DNA from 3 places in the Solibacillus sp. CAU 1738 genome. Region 1 is predicted to be linked to each of the others. Evidence: riboswitches for the same ligand, from Rfam matches in the RefSeq annotation. Region 1 holds a riboswitch; each other region holds the start of a gene.
What was found. A riboswitch is a leader RNA that binds a small molecule or an ion and turns the genes downstream of it on or off. The one in region 1 is predicted to bind thiamine pyrophosphate.
Positions count from the first base shown of each region.

Region 2: another riboswitch for thiamine pyrophosphate. It lies ahead of thiW (energy coupling factor transporter S component ThiW); the one in region 1 lies ahead of thiM (hydroxyethylthiazole kinase).
Region 3: another riboswitch for thiamine pyrophosphate. It lies ahead of thiT (energy-coupled thiamine transporter ThiT); the one in region 1 lies ahead of thiM (hydroxyethylthiazole kinase).

Region 1 covers NZ_JBDQQN010000005.1:105,006-109,296, reverse strand. The annotation lists gene thiE (thiamine phosphate synthase) at 1-432, opposite strand, end outside; gene thiD (bifunctional hydroxymethylpyrimidine kinase/phosphomethylpyrimidine kinase) at 413-1,234, opposite strand; gene thiM (hydroxyethylthiazole kinase) at 1,231-1,983, opposite strand; TPP riboswitch at 2,154-2,253, opposite strand; TPP riboswitch at 2,324-2,423, opposite strand; gene AAFN87_RS14985 (GNAT family N-acetyltransferase) at 2,925-3,266, opposite strand; gene AAFN87_RS14980 (DNA alkylation repair protein) at 3,746-4,291, opposite strand, start outside.
Region 2 covers NZ_JBDQQN010000004.1:84,574-88,864, forward strand. The annotation lists gene AAFN87_RS13185 (papain-like cysteine protease family protein) at 1-371, shown strand, start outside; gene spoIIP (stage II sporulation protein P) at 416-1,315, opposite strand; gene AAFN87_RS13195 (RNA polymerase sigma factor) at 1,305-1,844, opposite strand; gene thiW (energy coupling factor transporter S component ThiW) at 2,002-2,493, opposite strand; TPP riboswitch at 2,591-2,695, opposite strand; gene AAFN87_RS13205 (5'-3' exonuclease) at 2,793-3,671, opposite strand; gene hutH (histidine ammonia-lyase) at 3,948-4,291, opposite strand, start outside.
Region 3 covers NZ_JBDQQN010000009.1:53,798-58,088, reverse strand. The annotation lists gene AAFN87_RS18580 (hypothetical protein) at 316-1,038, shown strand; gene map (type I methionyl aminopeptidase) at 1,052-1,807, opposite strand; gene thiT (energy-coupled thiamine transporter ThiT) at 2,183-2,734, opposite strand; TPP riboswitch at 2,990-3,097, opposite strand; gene AAFN87_RS18565 (magnetosome magnetite crystal formation protein family) at 3,219-3,539, shown strand; gene AAFN87_RS18560 (AAA family ATPase) at 3,775-4,291, opposite strand, start outside.

The DNA of each region.
Region 1 (4,291 bases):
GGCATCTAATTTAGAAGACGTTTCATAAATTGGACCGATCCCAACGTAATCTGCTCCGCCAGCAATAGCGGCTTCCATTTCTTCCATCGTATGCACTGAAACTCCAACTATTTTATGTGGAAATAATGTACGAACTTCTGAGAGCCTGCTGTCATCTTGCCCAACATGGACTCCATCCGCATCAATTTCACGCGCTAGCTCTACATGATCATTCACAATAAAGGGCACATTGTACTGTCGACATAAGCTTTGACAGTTTTTAGCGAACTGTATAAGTTCATCACCTACTAATGCCCCTTCTCCTTTTTCTCGTAGCTGGAAAATAGTAATGCCCGCTTCCAATGCTTCCTTTAATATAAGTAGCGGGTCGCGGTTACAGTTAGGAGTACCCATTATAAAATATACAGCTAATTCATCCCTTTTCAGCAACATGTACATCACCTTTCACAAACTTCTTATAAGCAAAATGATTCGTTGGACCGTGGCCATTGCCAATGTTTAATGGATGTTCAATTGCCGCTTGGATAAATCGTTTTGCTTCAATGATTGCCTCTTGAATAACATAACCTTGTCCTAAAAAAGCAGTAAGTGCTGCAGAAAATGTACAACCGGTTCCATGTGTATGCTTCGTATGAATACGTGTACTACTTACTTGGAATGATGAGCCATCTCGGAAATACACATGATCAACTGCTTCCATCCCTTGCAAATGACCACCTTTCATCACCACACACTGTACGCCCAATTGTAAAATTCGCTGAGCAGCAGCCTGTACATCATCCTTCGTTGTGATGCTCATACCTGTTAAAACTTCTGCTTCTGGTATATTTGGCGTTAACACTGTTGCTAAAGGTAATAGTTTCGTTTTTAAAGCCTCAACCGATTCCTGCTGTAATAGATTTGCTCCACCTTTTGCAATCATGACAGGATCAACAATAAGTTGTATATCTTTATCTTGTAATGCTTCGGCAACAGCGGTAATAATATCCGCAGAAAATAACATACCTGTTTTAACAGCCTTCACTTGAAAATCTTCAAAAACCGTTGAAATTTGAGCTTCTACAAAATCCGCCGTCGCTGGAAATATGCCCGAAACTCCTAATGTATTTTGAGCAGTTAATGCTGTAATTGCTGTTGTGCCAAAAACCCCTAACTCCTGAAAGGTTTTTAAATCTGCTTGAATACCTGCTCCTCCACCACTATCGGAGCCTGCAATTGTCATGACAATATTCATATTTGCCCACCTCTTGCATATTGTTCTAAACCGTCGATTACTTTCATTTGGAATGACCCCATATACGCAGCTTCACAAGCATCTATTGCAATTTGTTTATATTGCTGCAAAATTTCCTTTAATAGTTGAAGATTATTTCCTTCTACTGCAAGTGCGGCACTACAAATAGCACTTAATAAACAGCCAGAGCCTGTAATTTTCGTCATCCGTTCATCGCCACCTGTAATGAGCTCAACATTAGTGCCATTAGTTAAAATATCTGTTTCGCCAGTAACAACTACGATTGCTCCCCATTTTCGGGCAACTTCTTTCGCAACTGTAACCGTATCAAGCTCACCTTCTCCACTATCAACGCCCCTAGCTTGCCACTGAACTCCAGCAATAGCTGCAAGCTCACCTACATTACAGCGAATAGTTGTAAATTTCACTTGTTCGAGTAATTGCTGAACTGACGCTTTTCGGAATGAAGTAGCTCCTACTCCTACGGGATCAAGTACAACAGGGATATTTCGCTCATTCGCCTTTTTACCTACTACTAACATACTTTCTAGTGTACGAGTATTTAATGTACCAATATTAATTAATAAACTATCAGCAATGGACACCATCTCTTCCACTTCAGCGATTTCATCTGCCATAACTGGAGATGCACCAATTGCCAGCAATCCATTTGCAGTAAAATTAGCCACAACATAATTTGTTATACAATGTACAAGCGGCTGTCTAAGACGGATATTATTTAAAGTCATATTGTGCTACCTCATTCACCATGATTTCAATTGTCCAAGGTATATCCTTAAAACTGCTTTTCCTATATAAACTTATTTCTCTTCTTACCTCTTCACAAAATGTCATCTTTCTTCCTCCTTGTGTAGTAGGCATGAGAACAAAAAAAACACTTCATTTGCGTATGCAAAGAAGCGTCTTACAAATTGCTCCCTACGCCAGTATTAACTGAACAGGTTCTAAGGGTCAGGTTTTAACCTTCTCAACGCTATAGCGTCCCCCCGCAATTAAAATATTTCCGTGGAAATTAAAAAGCTCTCTAAATAAGGAGAGCTCATGTACAAAAAAATGCGAATTGTGTCACTCGCTATGTACTTTGCTCCCTCCGCCAGTGTTAACTGAACAGGTTCTAAGGGTCAGGTTTTACCTTCTCAACGCTTTTCGCGTCCCCCTGCAAATATTTTAATTACCCATATCCTAACATCATTTCTATTTGTTTTACAACAATAAATCATTAGTTTGCTAATTTGCATTTATTCACTTTACAAATTATTCTTCATTAAATTACAATCCATCACATAAAAGTCCCCAGATAATAAGAATTGGAGGGCATTAAATAAAAAATTCCCATCAGATCTTTAGGTTAAAAGATTTAGTGCGGTGAAAGAGCTTCTGTCGCTGAGTGATTTATCTTGCTCTTGTAGTTACGTATGATGCATGAGTTATCCACTGAACTGCTTTGTTAGTTTCTGTAATGCTTGAATTATAACCTTCTCAAAGCATTGGTGTTGGAACCTACTGATTATAAACAGCAAAAAACAAACACCCTATTAAATTGAATGAAGTGTTTTACTCCCTAACTTTCATTTGGGAATGTTATTTTGAATATCACTGAATAAAATATTAGTCTTTAGATTTATAGCCCCCATTAGTTCAACCAAAATAAGTAATATATGTGGCAAGATTATTTTCTATGCATTATAAATTGTGATTTGCTGTATCTAAAATTGTTTTTTTCATAAAAAGGTATTAAGTATTCCTCACAAAACAAACTTATAACATCAATATGCGAAAGCTCATCTAACAGCTTTGATACCAGTTTTGTTCCTATACCTTCTGCATGGTACGAACTATGTATAACAACGTCTTCTATATACGCTCTAAATTTCCCATCTGTAACAGCTCTTGCGAAACCAATAAGAGTATCACCTATCCACGCACCCACTGATAGTACGTCTCTTAACATATTTTCAATATCTTGTTCTTGTCTTTCCTCCCACCAACCAGCATCATTATATAGCTTCATAACATCAACAGCTTTGATTGTTCTATCAGTAAAACTTAATATTTCTATATTCAAGTTTTGTTCCTCCAAAAAAATTTACTTAATTTCACAATACAAAGATATCTATATCCACTAACCTGTGTTGTTAAATGAAGTCCAAAAGTGTCGTTTGGTAACATTTAACAAGAATCAATAATCTGGGCCTATTGTTGAAAAAGGCACAATTCATTTTCAAGAATTGCACCCGATTGTGGAAAATCTTTTTTCTATTGAATAGAATCGTTGTACTGTGCAGCTGGAAAGTTGTTCACTTTAATGATAATCGCACTACAAATCAAAAAGAGATAGTGAGTTAATCATTTACAACTTCCTTGCATAGTTTACTAACTAGCTGCCATAACGCGTTTTTTTTTATTTTTCCGGTCCAAGCCTATAACAATTTTCATATTGTGGCTTTGTTTATTTTATGCATTAAACCTTAATAAATTTTTCAAGGGTAACTAATTATTATGTCGTTTGTTAACTTCAATCGTAATGAACTCCGGTAAATAGCTGGGAGTACATCCTTTTGCTACTATTTCATCTTTGTAAAGACCCGTTTTCTCACCAAGTTTAATACAACGTGCACGATTCTTTTCATCATAAACGCCTATCCAGCCTGCGGTGAAATTCATAGCCCATTGAACTTCCGGTTCTTCCTGCGTAATATTAGCTTCTAATTTAGATAGTAAGTCTGCGGTGTTATCAGGCGGTGTTTGTCCAGTCCATCTCAATCGCCCTTGATAATACCAGAAAGCTCGCCTTTGAAGAGCAGAAGGGCTATTTTCCCATGACTCCATCAATGCAATTGTCTTCTTGTCTTTGGTGAGCTGATTAGCCATTAGCCAATCCATTAAGTTATTTCGCTCATCAAAAGTGTGAGTCTGTATATCCTTATCAAGCTTATTTAGCACATCTTGTGAAAGAAGTTTTTTATCCATAATTAAGATTGCTAATAGTCTGGGCAAAAACTCTTCGGTTGACCAAAGTTCCATTGCTAGTTCGTG
Region 2 (4,291 bases), on a different contig from region 1:
CAACATTCACTTGGAACAGCTTATATTCATCTGAAAATACAGATGATACAGAAGCTTGGGTTGAAGATGCAAAAGATAGTTATTTCGTAAAATGGCTGACAAACCATTTAAAAAACGATCGACCAATAATGGTTGAATGGACGGACTGGGACGGTCATTGGCAAGCAATTATTGGCTACGACAATAACGGCACACCTAGTATTGGTGATGATGTATTAATCTTTGCTGACCCGTATGATACATCAGATCATTGGCAAGATGGTTATTACTTCTATCCATTAGAGCGCTGGTTCGCACAATGGAACGACCGTAATATCGCACCGAAACCATTCCAACTACAACCATTCCTTGTTGTGGATTACAATAAATAATAATAAGCTCCCGGCTCTGCATAAAGAGACGGGAGCATTTTTATTTACATATCAATTACTTCTTTTATTACCTTAGCTAGTACCTCAGTAGTTCTATATGTTTCTTCTAGCGTATTTTCAACTCCACCAATTTCTAATAGGGATGAATTATCTAGCACATCTTGATTATACGTATTTCGAGGTTTTCCTTCTTTTTCAACTACCCCTCTCGATAATCCAGGATATAATTCTTCTAATTTTTCATGAAGAAGCATTGCAAAGTCCCTGTTTTTCTTATAGTTATCACTTATTGTTGATACAACAAATACAATTCTCGCATAATCTTGTCCATTAATGTTAATTGTCGTAGCCTTTCTATTTTGAGAATCTCTGTGAATATCAAAAACCATCTTAATGCTCTTGTTAGCATCCAACCCATTTTGTAATTGTTCTCTTGATACAATATACGAATCGGCAAATGATAAATTTCGTTCCTTTAAAACTTCAGCGATATTCGTACCATCGTGGATTGAATTTATATTATTATCCTTCAGTGCTCTACTTAACTCCTTACCAATTAGTGTTACATTTTTAGTCTCACTAATTACTTGATAATTCGGGGCTTTTCCATTGATCTCAGGAATAAATGACTCCATATTATGTGAGTGATAAATAAACACTAATGGATCATTTTTCTCAATAGTGGCGGACATAGATTCCTCTCCAAATCCATTTATTACCGCTGTCATTACATCTTTTCCACTAAATAAGAATAACCAAGAAAAAGTAAACGCAAAAAGCAAAATGCCACTTGATATTGCAAATACCTTTTTTACTTTCGATTTTCTATTCATACTTCTTGCATGTTGTCTTAGTTTATTTTCAGTTGATACAATAAAATCCTTACTTGGATTTTGAGGATAAATTTCCTTAATCAAATTAAATAAATCTTTTTCATTTTGCATTGATCAAAACCTCCTCTGTATCAATATTTAGTTTTCTTTTGAGGTCTTTCAGGGCTCTGTGGTAATCTACTTTCACTTTTGCTTCACTACATTGTAGAATTTCAGAAGTCTCTTTAACGGAAAATTCGTTAATGCCACGAAGTATGACAACTGATCTATAACTAGGTTTTAATTTGGCTATTGCATCGTGTACAAATTGTTTCATTTCAGTTATTTCGAATGCTTCGTTAGGCTTTTTATCGTTTGACGCTAACTGTTTAAAAAATCCATCCTTAAAAACAGAGGCGAATCTCTTTTTCCTATAATGGTCAATAGCTACATGTTTTGCTATCGAAAATATCCACGTTTTCAATTTATGTCCACTATTATAATTAGAAAGATTTTTTAATACACGAATGAATACTTCTTGGGTCAAATCCTCCGCATCGTTCTGATTTCCTGTGAAGCAAACAAGAAATCTATAAACGTCTAAATAATGGTCATTGTAGATTACAACGATACTTGACTCCAAGTTTTGCAAGTCAATCAAACTTTTCCCCCCTCGTTATATATTCACTTATTATTCGTTTGAGGTTTAAAAAAGGTTACAATTTTTTTCATCAAAAAAAGCAGAGCATATTTTTCTATACTCTGCTTTATAAATATATAGAAGTATTTTGTTAGAATGTTTGAGAAAAGCTTGAATTTCAATTAGTAAATTGTTTAGCAAATACTGTTTTACGTAAACTACTTGCTATTATAATCCCTAACACTGCGCCCGTCACACTCGACATTAAGAAGGCAGGCATGAAGAAGAGAGCTGCTACAGATGTTCCCATTAATAACTTTGCATAAGGTACTGCCACTAACGAAGCAATAATACCTGTACCGACTATTTCCCCCGCACTCGCTAGCCACATTTTATTGCTATACTTGTACGCAAGCGCCGCAAAAAGAGCACCAATTACACTGCCCGGAATAGCTAATAAAGAGCCTGTACCTGTAAGGATTCGAATAATAGCTGTTACAAAAGCAATCGCTACAGTAGGCACAGGTCCAAGCAAAATAGCACTCACTACATTAATGGCATGTTGAATAGGATAGGCCCTTGCTATACCTGTTGGAATTGCTACAAACGTGGAACCCGCTACAGCTATAGCTACTAATAGTGCCATAATCGTTAACTTACGAATTGACAAACAAATCACTCCTTTTCATAATATCGAAAAAAAAGCCGCTTCCCCTCAGCAAAGAAGGTAGCGGCCTTGAATTGTATATTATAAAAAAGCAATACAACAACAAGTGTCGCCACTTCCCTACGCTAGTGTGAACTAGATCAGGTTCAAAGGGTCCGTATACTATATACGTCTCAGCCTTCCAAAGACTCCCCTAGTGGTGTTGAAGCGATTTAATTTTCATTCCTATTATTTCATAGTACCAAATATAGTCAATCGTTTTTTTTATATTTTGGATTTTCAACTACATTACGAGCTGTTACCTAAAAATATAACGAGCGCGCATGTTTTGCAATCAATCGGAATCCATTGTCTTCTAATTTAGCAAATGTATTTTGTTCATAAGATGACAGCTGCAATGAAGCCAAGTCCGCGTCAATTGGTGCTGCGCAATTTATTGTTGCGAGCTGATGCGATAGTTTGAGCATGTCTACATTATCGTTAATTTTTGTACGCTGCGCAGGTTTTAAAGTATCAATTGCAGCTAGAACACCGTCAATAGAGCTATGCGCTTGAATGAGCTGGAGCGCTGTTTTCGGACCAATCCCTTTTACGCCTGGATAGCCGTCACTCGAATCGCCCATAAATGCCTTCACTTCTGCAAATTGCTTTGGAGAAATACCGTATTCCTCTACAAAGCGGCTTTCTGTGTAGACATCGTATTCTGTATAGCCTTTTTTGGTAAAAGCAATGGTCGTTGAAGGATTCAGCAGCTGTAGTAAATCTTTATCGCCACTAATGACCGTAATATTTGCGTCATCCTTCCATTTTTCAATCATCGAGCCAATTAAATCATCCGCTTCTAAACCTTTAATTCCAAAGTTTTGCCAGCCTATCATTTCCGATACTTCTTTCGCCATATCGAATTGAGGAAGCATCTCTTCTGGTGGTGCAGGACGATTCGCTTTATAGCCATCAAATAAATCATTGCGGAATGTGTGCATGCCCATATCCCAGCAAATGGCCATATGTGTTGGTTTCATCATGTTTTGTGCCGTTAATACATGCCTCGCAAAGCCTTGTACCCCGTTTGTCGGCGTGCCGTCTTCCATACGAATAAATTGGTTCATCGCAGCAGACGCGAAAAATGAGCGGAATAGTAATGCCATTCCGTCTACTACGAGTAAATGTGGTTTTGTCATAAATGTACCTCCGTTTTATACTACTATTATAGCAAAACCTCATTATAATCGATTGAGTAATATATTTCCTAAGAAATAAGCGCAATGTTTACGTGAACGAATGTAGAGTGTAACAAATGTAGGCTAACGGAAAGCACACTCAAACCGAGTCTATCCGCACGCAAGCAGTCGGAAAGCGCACTCAACCCAAATCTATCCGCACGCAAGCGACCAATAACCGCACAGCTTTCTAGTAACCACACATAAAATTCTAGAATCCTCACATAAAAATTAAAATCAAGGCATCAAGTATTCGGCAATTGCTTCTACATCCTTATTGAAAATGCGATCCTCTGTTATAGCAGGAGCAATTTCTCTAATCTGTTGCCACTGTTTATACAATTTCGGTGCCATTTTTTCAACACCGCGATATTCAACACCTTGTGACGCGCAGAAGGCTTCAATCGCGAGGACACGACGCGTATTCGCAATAATATTATACGCATGCCGCGCACCCGTCGTCCCCATGCTGACGTGATCCTCCTGATTGGCAGAGGAAGGAATCGAATCTACTGAGGCAGGGTGGGCAAGCGTTTTATTTTCTGAAACAAGACTAGCTGCCGCGTATTGTAAAATCATAG
Region 3 (4,291 bases), on a different contig from region 1:
TATGTATTATTTCTATTTTATCGCAGATTAACTGGTAGTAATACCCTTTTACTTGTAATTAACTAAATATTTAACTTTATTTTCAGATTTTTTTAACTGCCTGTAAATGTCCGATTGGTTCTACTAACTATCGGTGTAGATGAAAGTATTCTACACCGATAGAAGTTTCACGGGGTAATACACCTTTTTATTATGACTTCACGAATAGAGCTCTCCTCAAATGGAAATATCATTTTATGCTATCATTATTTTACTTTGTATTTGTTGTTGAAAACTGTTGAAATGTATATAATTCTAGAGAAAGGAGAGGGCTTAATGGGCCGTATTTTAATACTTTTTAGTTTTTTACTAGTGATGTCAGCATTTACAATTCAAACATTTTGGCGTAGTTTAAGTGGAAAATCGACAATTGAGCTTATTAATCGTTTACCGCTATTATTCTCCCCAGCCAATTACGTATATTTATGCTGGTTATTAATATTTGCAAGTCTTGTAGTATGGATTGTGCACTGTTATAAACATCGCAACTCGAACTCCGTCACGTCGCTACAAACGACCTTATTCGCTATTTCGAGTATTTTTCTTATAAGCTTTTTTATTGCATGGCATAATGGCCAAAATGGCATCGCTATCTTTTTATTCGTTTTACAACTCCTTTCTTTGTTCGGACTATATATTACGTACCCGTTAACGACTGAAAATATTAAGATTCGTATACCGATTGCTTTATTTTTAAGTTGGAGCTTGTTTTTCTTTATTACCTTTATGTCCTATATAATTGTTTACTTTAACTGGCATGGATTCGGATTAAGTAATGCACTATGGGCTGTTATTTTGTTAACATTTGGTACTGCAATTGCACTTCACCTGCGCTATCACCATTTCGATATTGTTGCGCCAATCATATTTATTTGGGGCTATGTAGGTATTGCAATTCAAAACGGCTTAGAGGAGCTTTTAGTTACTACAGCTGCATTATTTTTATGCGGTGTACTCATCGCTGGCATTTTATTCGTCAAAAAAAATCGTGGGTATTAAACCCACGATTTTTTTATTCATTTTCTAAAGTTGTTAAAATAATCGGTTTATCTTTTGTAACGATAATAGAATGCTCAATTTGTGCTACAAGTGATTTGTCTGGTGTAATGAATGTCCAGCCGTCACCTGCTTCAACGATATGCTCTGCTTTTGCTGAAATGAATGGCTCTACTGCTAAAACCATTCCTTCTTTCATCATAGTCGAATCCCACGCATCATAATAATTTAATATATGGTCAGGTGCTTCATGTAGAGATTTCCCAAGACCGTGACCTGTTAAATTCATAATAACTGTTAAGCCGTGGTCATTCGCTTCACGCTCAACTGCTTTACCTATTTGGTTTAATTTTGAGCCTGCTTTTACTTTCGTCATTGCACGTTCAAATGCAGATTTTGCTACAGCGCATAGTTTTTCTTTCTCTTCATAACCATCACCAACAACAAACGAAATACCAGTATCCGCAAAATAACCATTCAAAGAACCTGAAACATCAATATTAACTAAATCGCCCTCTTGAATTACTTTGCTTCCTGGGATACCGTGAGCAACTTCATGATTAACACTAATGCAAGTATATCCTGGGAAGTCGTATTCACCTTTAGGACCTGAAACAGCGCCAACCTCTTCAAACATACGACCAGCAATTTCGTCTAGTTCCTTCGTTGTCACACCAGGTTTTGTAGCAGCCTTCATTGCTTCACGTATTTCCGCAACGATTCGACCGATTTTTTTAAAAGCATCTAATTCTTCTTGAGTTTTTACAATCATTTTAAACGTCCTTCCTCTAAAAAATCTCTTTCTAATATAACATACTTATGAAAATAAATAGTGCTACTCGTATCTTGTTTTTTCATTTAGTACTTAGACGAAAGTCCTGTTTCGCTCGTGGGAGCTTGTGTTTCGCCCGTGGCACAATGGTTTTCGCCCATGGGAACTCCTTTTCGCTCGTGGCACACCAGTTTTCGCCCCTGGGAGCTCCTTTTTCGCTCGTGGGACACCGGTTTTCGCCCACGGGAGCTCCTTTTTCGCCCGTGGCACAACGATTCACCCGCTGGAGCTCCTTTTCCGCTCGAATCAAATACATAAATACACACAAAAAACCACTACCTCAGTGTTCACCGAAGTAGTGGCTAGGTATCTTATTTATCGTTTCAACAACTTTGGTGATGCTGTAAATAAAAATGCACAGACAACAGCTGTTAATATTATCGCTGGCAACATATACGACCCATTGTAAACAATAGAATATACCCATACATTTTGATCACCGGCATATTCAGAGAAGAATACAACCCCTGATAATGTGTGTACGAAGTAGCGTAAAAGGCCACCAATAATTGCACCAATTGAAACATAGATAGCTATTTTTACTTTATTCATCCCAGCTAGTGCTGTTAATAATGGTTGTCTCACAACTGCCGCGAGTCCTACAGCTGTAAACGCAAAACCGTAATCAAGTAAAGCTTGTGCCCAGTGATAAATTTTTGGACCTAACACCATTTGCAATACGCCGATAAGTAGTCCTGTAACAAGGCCTGCTCCTATACCCCAGCGCATCGCCATTAACACAATCGGCACCATAACAAAACTAACTGAGCCACCTTGTGGTAAACTAAACGACAACATGTCTAAAATAATTCCGATTGCAGCAAAAATAGCAATTTCTACTAACATCAATAATCTTTCTCTGTTCATAACAAGTCTCCTTTCTTTTGTTCCCTAGAACTAAGAGGAGGAATAGAAGCCTATAAGAAACGCACAAGCGCCCTGCTTAGCCCCGACAGCTACTTGCAAACCCGAGTTTGAAAGCAGCTTTCTCGCTTTCGATAGAGGGCAGACCACTACCTCGAGTGGCTGGGCGCTGGAGCTCGACACTGCTCGAACTCCAGAAACTTATACTTTCTTACAATAAAAAAGCAACATCAGGACAGAGCCTGACATCGCTTAGAAGTCGGTATCTATCCACATCCCTACGCAAGTGTTAACTTACAGGTTCAAAGAGTTAGTACAACTAGTGTACAATCTCAGCCGACTTAATCGGCTCCCCTTGTGGTTATACAATTATTTATTGTTAGAACAATTCCATTCTACTGAATTATTGTTAAATTTTCAACTATGAAGAAATTTGAAACTAATAGATGGTATTTTGCGTACATAATACAAAAGGGAGGACTGTTTTATGGATAACAATAAAGTATTAAGTGCATTGAATTATTTTAGCGTCTTTTTCGCACCTTTTATAGTCCCTGTTATCATTTGGATTGTTGTTCAAGATGAAGAAGTAAAACGCCATGCTAAACGGGCATTATTATCACATATTATTCCTGTAATACTCGGATTTTTCTTTGTCATTTATTTTATATTTGGGCTTTCTTTTGGAGGATATCAAGGCGATGATAATTTAATATTCTTTAGCATTGGCGGTATGTTACTTTATGGATTAATTTATTTAGCTTTAATTATTTGGAATATAGTACAAGGAATAAAAGTAATGCGTTAATGTATAGTACTTTGCTGAAAAATGTATATTTAACACATCTAATGAGCACCTTAATCGAAGGAGTGCATACACTATGAAAATTAGCAAAATCTTCAAAACAGCTATTAAATGGGCGCCTATTGTCTATCCTGTCGTAAAAAAGGTTCTCGATTCAAAGAAACAATCAACTAATACGACAACACGCTCAAAATAAAAGACGAGCTTCCCGTGCTAATTAACGGGAAGCTTGTTTTTATTATTTCAAGACAATAGATGTTCGGCTAAAGCCCTCTTTCAGCTTTTCTACTTGGAGGACAGCTGGAATTGCTGCTTTCAGCTCCGCGACGTGTGAAATAACACCAATCATTCGTCCTGACTTTTGTAAATCGATCAATGTGTCGATTGCACGCATTAGTGATTCTTCATCAAGTGAACCAAAACCTTCATCAATAAACATCGTATCAATGCGCACACTACCTTGGAAGCTTTGAATGACATCTGCCATACCTAATGCTAAACATAGTGATGCATTAAATTTCTCTCCGCCTGATAGCGATTTTACATCGCGTGTTTGCCCGGTATAACTATCATAAACATCTAAGCTCAATCCACTTTGTCTCCCATGGGATTCTTGACGATCAGAGCAGATTAATTGATATTGGCCATTCGATAAATGCTTTAAGCGTACATTTGCCGCCTCAGTAATTTGTTCTAAATAGCCCATTTGTATATAACGTTCAAAGGAGATTCTCTTCGTATTTTGTCCACGCAGC